One region of the Colwellia sp. MB3u-8 genome, then DNA from elsewhere that is predicted to be linked to it. Evidence: riboswitches for the same ligand, from Rfam matches in the RefSeq annotation. Region 1 holds a riboswitch; the other holds the start of a gene.
What was found. A riboswitch is a leader RNA that binds a small molecule or an ion and turns the genes downstream of it on or off. The one in region 1 is predicted to bind lysine.
Positions count from the first base shown of each region.

Region 2: linked by a shared signal. The riboswitch ahead of dapA (4-hydroxy-tetrahydrodipicolinate synthase) and the one ahead of lysC (lysine-sensitive aspartokinase 3) in region 1 are both predicted to bind lysine.

Region 1 is NZ_JACGVA010000072.1:132,283-137,460, forward strand. Features, by position in the region: gene H4J54_RS16495 (class I SAM-dependent methyltransferase) at 1-385, shown strand, start outside; gene H4J54_RS16500 (Nif3-like dinuclear metal center hexameric protein) at 439-1,197, shown strand; gene H4J54_RS16505 (ElyC/SanA/YdcF family protein) at 1,385-2,137, opposite strand; lysine riboswitch at 2,400-2,592, shown strand; gene lysC (lysine-sensitive aspartokinase 3) at 2,854-4,230, shown strand; gene queC (7-cyano-7-deazaguanine synthase QueC) at 4,387-5,043, opposite strand; gene queE (7-carboxy-7-deazaguanine synthase QueE) at 5,111-5,178, shown strand, end outside.
Region 2 is NZ_JACGVA010000068.1:254,116-259,293, reverse strand. Features, by position in the region: gene H4J54_RS13585 (PLP-dependent decarboxylase) at 1-137, opposite strand, end outside; gene H4J54_RS13580 (2,3,4,5-tetrahydropyridine-2,6-dicarboxylate N-succinyltransferase) at 147-896, opposite strand; gene dapA (4-hydroxy-tetrahydrodipicolinate synthase) at 893-1,903, opposite strand; lysine riboswitch at 1,984-2,219, opposite strand; gene H4J54_RS13570 (methyltransferase) at 2,701-3,750, shown strand; gene H4J54_RS13565 (sensor histidine kinase) at 3,830-5,178, shown strand, end outside.

The DNA of each region.
Region 1 (5,178 bases):
TGGATTTAATCCTTTTAGTTTAGTGGGTCTTAATCAATTTATTCCTTATAGGCGCAAGCAAACGCCTTGGAATGAAAGATTATTTTCACCTATGCGAGTGAAAGATTGGCTGCACTTAATGGGATTTGAGATCCAACTAGATAAACGGTTTTTGCATTCGTTATTGTCTGGGCAACCCAGTCAGGGGGTTTTTTGCCACTATTGGCATAATATAGCGGCACGTTATTTTCCAAGTCTAGGCTCTGTTTATGTCATTGTGGCGAAAAAGCGCGTATTACCTTTAACGCCGATCAAACCTAAATGGCAACTCAGGCCACACTTTGAACCCGTCAAGGTGCCAACGATGAATTCATCAAGAAAAACAAGTAAAAAATCCAATCAGTAATGGTAAAGCAGTACTAAATATAATAACTCAATATTTAAGGTCAGAATTAATTAATGCAACTTCATGAATTCGAAAGCTATTTAAACAACTTATTAAAGCCTGAACAAATTAAAGACTTTTGTCCAAATGGTCTACAAATTCAGGGGCGAGACAAGATCAGTAAGGTCATCACGGGTGTTACCGCTACACAAGCGTTAATCGAACAAGCGATTGCTGAAAAAGCCGATGCGTTAGTCGTACACCATGGCTTTTTTTGGAAGAATGAAAGTTATGTCATCCGCGGTATGAAACATAAACGCATTAAGGCTTTACTGGCAAATGACATCAGTTTATTTGCCTATCATTTACCCTTAGATATTCACCCAAGCTTAGGTAATAACGCACAATTAGCGACATTATTTTCAATCAATAATGTCGCGCCATTGGAAGAGGGTAACGCCTTGAGTGTTGCTGTACGTGGAGACTTTACGAGTGAACTTAGCCCACAAGCACTTGAGCAACGCATTAATGAAAAGCTCAACCGAACTTGCTTGCACATAGCTCCGCCATCAAATAAAGCGATTAAAACCGTTGCTTGGTGCAGCGGTGGTGGGCAAGGCTATATTGAGTTAGCGGCTGAACACGGCATAGATGCTTTTATCAGTGGTGAAGTCTCTGAGCAAACCACTCATGTTGCGCGCGAGATGGATATTCATTTTTATTGCGCTGGCCACCATGCCACCGAGCGTTATGGCGCTAAAGCATTAGCTGAACATTTTAATCAGCATTTGCCATTAGAGGCTAAGTTTATTGATATTGATAACCCAGCCTAAGCGGCAGATTATTAATACCAATATAGCGCAAACATATAGCACCAATATAGTACCAAGACCAATACTGCTGTTTATGCAGGATTGTACTTGGTGCTGAACTAGCCTTATGTAACTGTGTTACTACACAAGGCTTGCTGGTCATTAAATCGTGCAGTGTAAATTGCTGCTGTTTTGAGTTGGTTAGCGGTTAGCGTTTAAACCATTGCACAATACGCCCGAGTGTTTCGTACCAAACCGTAGTGGTTTGTTGTAATGTTTTAGCATTAGGTACGTAATAAGACCATGAAGTAAGCCCATTGCTTTTAACCCATGGGCTTGCCGGTGCAGGTATTGCATTGACGCCGTAGCCTTGGAAATAGGCCATGGCTCTGGGTAAATGATTGGCACTAGTGACGAGTACGACATTTTTATTTAACACGCGTGGTGCAATAAGTTGTGCTTCTTCTTCGGTATCTTGAGGGAAATTTTCAGTCAATATTTTATTTTTTGGCACACCTAATAATATCGCTGCTTGCTTAACTTTTTCTGCGTTTGAACTGACATCGCCATCGGCAAAACCTGAGGTGATTATTTGTGCTTCGGGGTGCATGCGGTAGATACGAACAGCCTCAACTAACCTTTCTAATGAACTAGACTTTAACTCACTGGTCGCAGGCAAACCCTGAACGCTGGTGTGAACACCACCCAAAATAATAATATAATCAACCGGCTTATTGCTGCGGGTAAATGCGGGATAATTATCTTCTAATGCCGCCATGATGTTATCGGATAAAGGTGGAAAGGTACTCAAAAATAATAAAGTGGTTGCGGTAAATAGCGCCCAAAAACTCAATTTTGGTTTTAAACGATAAAAAATAATAGCGATAATTAACAGTAAGATAATAATGCTCAGTGGCATAATCATTAAGCTAATTATTTTTTTTAGTAAAAATAGATCCATGTTACTCAGTCCAAAATAGGCTATAAAAATAGGGTAATAAGTTTTCAAGATGCTAAAGCATAACAATTATAAGACCTTGAAGCAGTGGCTAATTGTGACAAACTATTTCATTTGGACGTCTAAAAGTCTGTTGATATTTACTTTTAGATAGGGTCTAATGACTGCGCTGAAAATTAGAATTTTTACTCCACTTTTATAATGCCCTTATCTATCAAGTATGATGATGTTATTAATTAAGTAGTACAGAAATAGAAAAATTTTTCGCACCAGAAGAGGCGCAATTGCTAGGTAGGTAACATGAGGACCCATTCCTTTGACTGTTACTGAGGGGGACAATTGCCGAGAATATTGATATGGGGGCATATCATGTTCGGTCGCTAGGGCTGAATCCTTAGGGCTGTCACCGCTAGAAAAACAGCAGTTTTTTTAGCATAGGGTGGAGAGCTTCTGGCTGAATAGTACCGCCTGAATAACGGGTTTTTAACCTAATTCGCTCTACGCTCAGTCATGCTCTTCCTGTTAGTTATTTGCCTGTTATATTTGCTATGTTTAATGAAGTACCTTTAGTAATGCAGGCGTTTAGGAAGAATTTTTATGTTAATATCCCATCTTACCAGCCTTAATCGCACTAGTGTTGGCACATTGTTATCTAAATATACATCTCGCGATAGACTCGAATGTTCAAGCATTCAATCTCAAACTCATGGAGAATCTGCATGTCTGTAATCATAGATCATACCAATACTGAAAATATTACCGTTGCAAAGTTTGGCGGCACCAGTGTTGCTGATTTTCATGCGATGTTACGCTGCGCGGATATTATTAAAAATAATAGCACTAACCGTTTAGTGGTGGTATCAGCTAGTGCTGGTGTTACTAATCACTTAGTACGTTTAAGCCAAGCAGACGTTTCGATAAGCGAACAACAACAAATTATTACCCATATTGCTGATATTCAATTTGCCATAACCCAACATTTTGATAACCATCAAGCTATTGATCAAGAAATATCAGGCTTATTAAATGCGTTACGTACTTGTGCTGAGCAACAAGCAAAACAATACAGCACAAAAACCAGTGATGAAATCCTGAGTTTTGGTGAACAATTCAGTTCACGAATTTTTGCACAAGTGTTACAACTCGTCGATGTGAATGGTCATTATTTTGATGTTCGCCAAGTCATGAAAACTGATAGTTTATATGGTAAAGCGCAAGTTGATTTAACCGAATTAGCGGTTAATACTAAAGCACTACTTTATCCCTTACTTAATGAGCAAGTTATTGTTACACAAGGTTTTATCGGCTGTGACCCGCAGGGTAATACGACCACCTTAGGTCGCGGTGGCTCTGATTACAGCGCAGCGTTGTTAGCTGAAGCTGTTCAAGCCAGTAATTTAAGCATTTGGACTGACGTGGTCGGTATTTTTACCACCGACCCACGGATAACAGATCAAGCACGTTCGATTAATGAAATTAGTTTTGGTGAAGCGGCCGAAATGGCAACCTTTGGCGCGAAAATTCTACATCCTGCGACACTTATTCCAGCTATGCGGCAAGATATTCCTGTTTTTGTTGGTTCAAGTAAAGAACCTAATGCAGGTGGCACCAAAATACAACGCCAAGTTGACTCTAATCCTACCTATCGTTCCATTGCGCTGCGACGCGAACAAACCTTAGTGACAGTAAAAAGTCCACAAATGCTGCATGCCAGTGGCTTCCTAGCGAAAGTTTTTACCGTATTAGCCAAACATCAATTAAGTGTTGATTTAATTACCACCAGTGAAATTAGTGTCGCGCTAACCTTTGACAATCCTTATGGCTCAACACAAGCCTTGTTAACTCAAGCCGTGGTAGAAGAGTTAGAACAACTTTGTGAAGTCAGTGTTGAGCATGGTTTGAGTTTAATTGCGGTGATCGGTAATAAAATTCATGGCACTAAAGGGGTTGGCAGCAGTATTTTTGATAAGATAAATGATTTTAATATTCGCATGATTTGTCATGGCGCAAGCAATCATAATCTGTGTTTTCTTGTGCCAGAAGCAGATGCTAACCAAGTGGTTGAGCGTTTACATAGTACTTTGTTTATCGACTAAGCTTGATGTCAGTAGACAAAATTATGGTTTAAAGCATAAAACAGTCATGATTAAAAAGACATTATTTATCAAAATAAGCACTAAAAAATAGCGCTTTAAAAGGGACATTTCATTGTCCCTTTTTGCATTTAATTTGACTGGTCTTTATAAATAAGCTTATTCGTATGCTAAAGGGTCGGTCACCTTATTGTCAGCAAAGGCTTCTAGGCGCTCTTGACATGCGCCGCATTTACCGCAGGCTTGTTCTCGGCCATTATAACAAGTCCAAGTGTCATCGTAACGCAAACCCATCTTTAAACCATCAGTTAATATCTCGGATTTACTGTTCGCTAAGTAAGGACTGAAAATTTCAACCGCTTGATAATTCGCAATTTGACAAACCTCATTCATTTTCATGACAAATTCAGGTCGACAATCAGGATAAATAGCATGATCACCCGAATGAGCGCCATAATATACTTGCGCTGCTTCTACTGAGACCGCATAACCCACAGCTAACGACAGTAAAATCATATTACGATTAGGTACAACCGTTGACTTCATACTTTCGGCTTCGTAATGACCTTCAGGAATATCGATATCATCGGTCAAAGACGATCCCGCTAATAACTGATTAATTGATGAAATATCAATAACCTTATGAGCAACCCCCAGTTGCTGACAAACTTTACTGGCACAGGCAATTTCTTTCACGTGTTTTTGGCCATAATCAAAGGTTAAGGCATAGACTTCTTTGCCGTCTTTTAAAGCGCGGTGCAGTACAGTGAATGAATCCATGCCACCAGAAAAAATTACTACGACTTTACTACTCATATTTACAGATCTCTTGGGGTATAATAAACTTGCGCATTCTACTAGAAATTATCTAAGCATTAAAGAAATGACCACACGTTATAAAATAAATGAATTGTTTGAAACTCTACAAGGCGAAGGCTCATTTACTGGCCA
Region 2 (5,178 bases), on a different contig from region 1:
TCGTAAAGAAAAAAACCGTCTTCATCTTGCTCAGCTTCCACACTGTTTTTAAGTGCTTCACTGTGCTGTGCTAGCGGTGCAAGTACCGCAGGTCTAAGCCAGTTTGGCCTAGTTGTCGAATTCAACATGGCAGTCATTTTTTGATCCTAACGCAGTACAGATTCAAGTTCTAAAGCGGCATTACTTTTTTCATCTCGATATTTAACAATTAATGCGCAAGCCATGTTAAGTCCTTGCTGCTGAGCCCAATCACCCGCAACCGGTCGTGTACCTGGCACCACAACCGCATTTTCAGGAATGTCAGCACCTTTTTCCAATATCACATTATTGACACAGTCATAAACAGCTACCGAGGCCGACAAGGATACGCCTGGGGCTAAAACCGCCCCTTTTTTCACGACAATGCCTTCGACAATGATCACGCCAGCACTTAAAAAGGCGTTATCTTCAATAATCACCGGACTAGCACCAATCGGCTCAAGCACACCACCAATTTGTACCGCGGCAGAAACGTGAACATTTTTGCCTATTTGTGCGCATGAGCCAATCAAAGCATGGCTGTCAATCATAGTCCCGCTATCAACAAAAGCGCCAACATTAATATAGGCCGGTGGCATAATAATTACACCTGGCGCCACATAGGCACCACAACGAACCGATGAACCACCCGGCACCATTCTGACCTTATCAGCAACGGTGAACTCGCGTGCAGGTAAGTTATGCTTATCTACAAAGCCACGATAAACACCATCGAACTCAGTGTTTTCTCCGGCTTTAAATGCCGCTAAAATGGCTTGTTTAACCGCGGTATTGACTTGCCAAGTGCCATCGCTATTTTGTTCTGCTGCACGAACTTTACCGGTTTCTAAGTCTGTTAATGTTTGTTGCCAAGTCATGATTTTATTGCTCGTAAGTTAATTAAATCTAAAGGGTGAGGGGTTTGTGCACTTAAAATGTTATCAGTAGTGTGATGCTGAGCTAGAGGCTTGCTGCTGATACTCGCTAACCATTGCTGAATTTGTTGATGAATGTCGAGTAAACCGTGTTGCGCTGAAAGTTCTGCTTGGCATAAGGGTAGACGAAGTTTTGCAGAGCCAATAGTATTCAGCTCAGCCATTAACACTTTTACCGGTATCGGACTAGACACTTGAAATAATGCCGATATCGCTTTATGCCAAAGCGGAAAAAGTCCTTCATGTTGATGAGCTAAGGCCATAGCAACATATTGCCGAGTGGCTTCTGGCCAAACGTTAGCGCAAACCGACACCAAACCTTTAACATTGGCACTAGCAAGGTATGGCATCATGGCGTCTTCACCACTATACAAGTCAAGGTTAGGGCAATGCTCTCTATAGGCCAGCAGTTTATTAAGATCGCCACTGGCTTCTTTCAGTGCCCAACAGTTTTTATGGTTTTGTAATTGTTGTAAGGCCGAAAAGGAAATTTCAACACTGCTGCGTGAGGGCACATTATAAAGCATACAAGGGACGTTTGCGGCATCGAGTAAACTTTTAAACCAAGCGGTTTGCCCTACGGGCCCTGGTCTGGCATAAATAGGGCTAGTAAGTAAATAAGCCTTTATCGGCAATTTATTACATTTAGCTATCCAGGCCAGTTGCTCGTTAAGATTATAGCCGCCAACAGCAACCATTATCGGCACTTGTAAAGTCATCGCACAAACGTATTGCACTATACTTAAATGTTCTTGCTCGGTTAACGCTAAGCCCTCGCCCGTGCTGCCCAGTAATAGAATGCCATTGTGGGCCGCATTTTGTTGTAACACTAGCTTACGTAAACTAACATAGTCGATGCCGTCATCATCAAATAATGGCGTGATCAGTGCGGTCCAAACCAAAGGTCGGTCTGTTATCAGGTGATTTTCTATCGGTTTTTTTTGATTCATTTCTCTCGAACTCTTGTCGTTCGGAGAACTTTTAGGCGCTTGTACAGACAAAATTTCTAGGATGAAATTTGGCATTTACAAAGGCCAGAAGCTCTCCACCTAGTTAGGTGACAGTTGCAAGGATTCAACCTAGTAGCCATCGAACGTATTCAATGGCTATAAAACTTAATGGTTATATATTAACAACTAAGCCTTAACAACCGGCAATTGCCTTATCAAAAAAACAATTACCTCGGCGTTAAACCCCCTCATTATTGCTCACTAGAGTTTGATCTCTTCACAATAACTACCTGGTTAACGCTCCTCTTCTGGCCCTTTATTGCCGGTGATTAATCTTTTACGATTAATCACACTGGAATAAGGGACAACAATATTAAAACATTTAAATATAAGCACAGTCAATAGACGGCTAGACGCATACCAGCATTTAAATTTAATAGTTTGATTTTACTGATTTTATTTATTTTTCTAATCAGTGAATACGATCTTGTCCCCAATAACTAGAGTGCCCATAACGAAAACAAGCTACGCCCCATAAGTTGAACTGGATCAAAATAGCTTACTCCCTGTAGACTAAAGATGGCGAGATAATTAAATTCGCGTAGACTACGCAGCAAGATGACGCAGTACTATGACATATTCACTACGGCTGTATTAATGCATACTCGCTAAGTGCGCCCTGTCATTATGATAAGTTTTTTTTAAAGTAACACCGGTATTTTTACATAACTCGACCCATAAATATCGCCAAACAATAGCCCCCATAAATAATAGTTAGCTTAATTACAGGTATCTTCATGGCAATAAGTAACATTAACCAATTATTAAACCGCAACATAGAGGCACTAGCCGCAACCAGACCTCTTTTGGTTAATATCGCAGACGACGGTTTTATTAGCCATTACTTAAGTCAGCATAGCGCTGCTCAGATTGATAGTTACCACACTAATTATGCTGAATATAAAACTTGTCAGCAATTGAAAAATACCCGAGTACACGCACATTTTTGCGTCGAGTATAGCGCCAAAACTAAACATGATATGGCGATCATTCATTTTCCAAAAAGTAAGGCCGAATTTAGTTTTACCTTAGCTATGCTCGCTGAGTCAATGACAGATGATGCAGCCATAGTCATTGTTGGGGAAAATAAAGCGGGGGTAAAGTCAGCCGAAAAACTCGGTATTGATTACCTAGAATATTGCCAAAATGTTGACGCTGCAAGACATTGCTTAATGTACATTGGCAAATTAAAACCCTCACTGCCTCGCTTTGATCTACAAAAATTTTATAAATACTACCCAATACAGGTACAAGATAAAGTACTAAAAATTGCCGCTTTGCCAGGCGTATTTAGCCAAAATTCACTAGATATGGGTACAGAAGTTTTATTAGCACACTTACCTGATGTTATTTCAGGTAAAGTGTTAGATTTTGGTTGTGGTGCCGGGGTTATTGCCGCTTATATCGGCACAGCTCACCCAAAAACAACATTAACCTTGGTCGATGTGAGTGCTTTAGCTTTGCACTCAGCGCAAGAAACCCTGTCTTTAAACCAGTTAACCGGCCAATATATTGCCTCAGATAGCTTATCTAATGTTCAAGAACGCTATGATTTTGTCATTTCCAACCCACCATTTCATCAGGGCGTAAAAACGCATTATGGCGCTACCGAACAATTTTTAGCCAAGATAAAGCAAAATTTAGCGAGCAAAGCCTGCATTACCATTGTCGCTAATAGTTTTTTGAAATACTTACCCATTATGGAAAAAGCGCTTGGTAAAACAAAGACTTTAGTGATTAAAAAAGGTTTTTCAGTTTATCAGTGTTATCTTAATGGGAAGAAATAACGAAGAATGTGTGATTGTTCAAAGCCATAAGGTTTTCTACAAGCACTTTATAGCCACCATTAATTGAGTTGAGTACTGTATGCCAACAATCAAACCTATTTGGTCTCTTCGTCGTATCTGCTTGAGCTCCATCATCAGTGCCATCACATTATTATCACTATTGAGTCTCTCAATCATTAGCCAACAAGTTAACAAGAGTTATCATGACAGTGCCGCCAGTGAAATAAAACACTGGGCCAATATTTTGGCTAATAAAAGTCTACCCTATTTAGTTAACTCAGAACGACTAGCGTTAAAGAATAATTTTTCACTACCTGATCACATTCCTAATTTAAATTACTTACACCTTTATAAGTTCAATAGCGATACTGAAAAACTGAGCTTTTTTTATAGTTACAAACGTAATAATCAGCGGACTAGCATTGCGCAAAAATCGCATGAAGTGAAAAATTTATTAACACCAAGATTCAAAGAAAAACACCTTGAATATATGCAAGCCATTAAAGTTAAAGAAAAAATTGTCGGTTATATTTATCTCCAAAGCAGCAGCGAGTACCTAACACATAATGCTGATAAATTATTAATCATCAGCATTATCATTGTTTTTATAGTATTTATTATCGCCATTTTTATTGCGTTTAAGCTTGAACGCTATATCAGCGCGCCATTCTCTTCTTTGATTAACACAGTACAAGTTGCCGCTCGAAAAAAAAACTTTCAACAAGAGTGCGAAACTATGCCGTATCGTGAAGCTGACATTTTAGCCCTTAATATTAATATGCTATTTGCTCGAATAGATAAACACATCACACAATTAGATGCCCAGGGGCAGCAGAGTATTGAGCATTCACAAGCATTAGAAAATAAAATTAACAAACGTACCGACGCCCTTAAAGAATCTAACCAAGAGTTACTCTCTACATTAGAGAAACTCCATCAATTTCAAAGCCAATTGGTTGAAAGCGAAAAAATGGCCTCTCTGGGAGATATGGTTGCCGGCGTTGCACATGAAGTCAACACGCCGATAGGCTTAGGGGTAACAGCCTCAACACTATTAGCCGATAGATTAGATGAAATTAAACAGGCTTTTGATAATAAAACTCTAAAATCCAGCCAATTAAAAAAGTTTTTACATGACAGTTGCGAAAATGTCGCCATTATCTATCGTAATCTAAATCGCGCCGCTGACTTGATATCCAGCTTTAAAAAAGTCGCCGTGGACCAATCAAGTGAAAACCTACGTACTTTCGACGTTAAGCAGCTTTTGAACGAAGTTTTACTCACCCTCAAACCGCAACTCAATGTTTTACCGTACATTATTGATATTGATTGCCCTGATGATTTAACCATTAATAGTAAACCAGGGCCGATTAATCAAATTCTTATTAATTTGATTATGAACTCCATTATTCACGGTTTTGAAGGTAA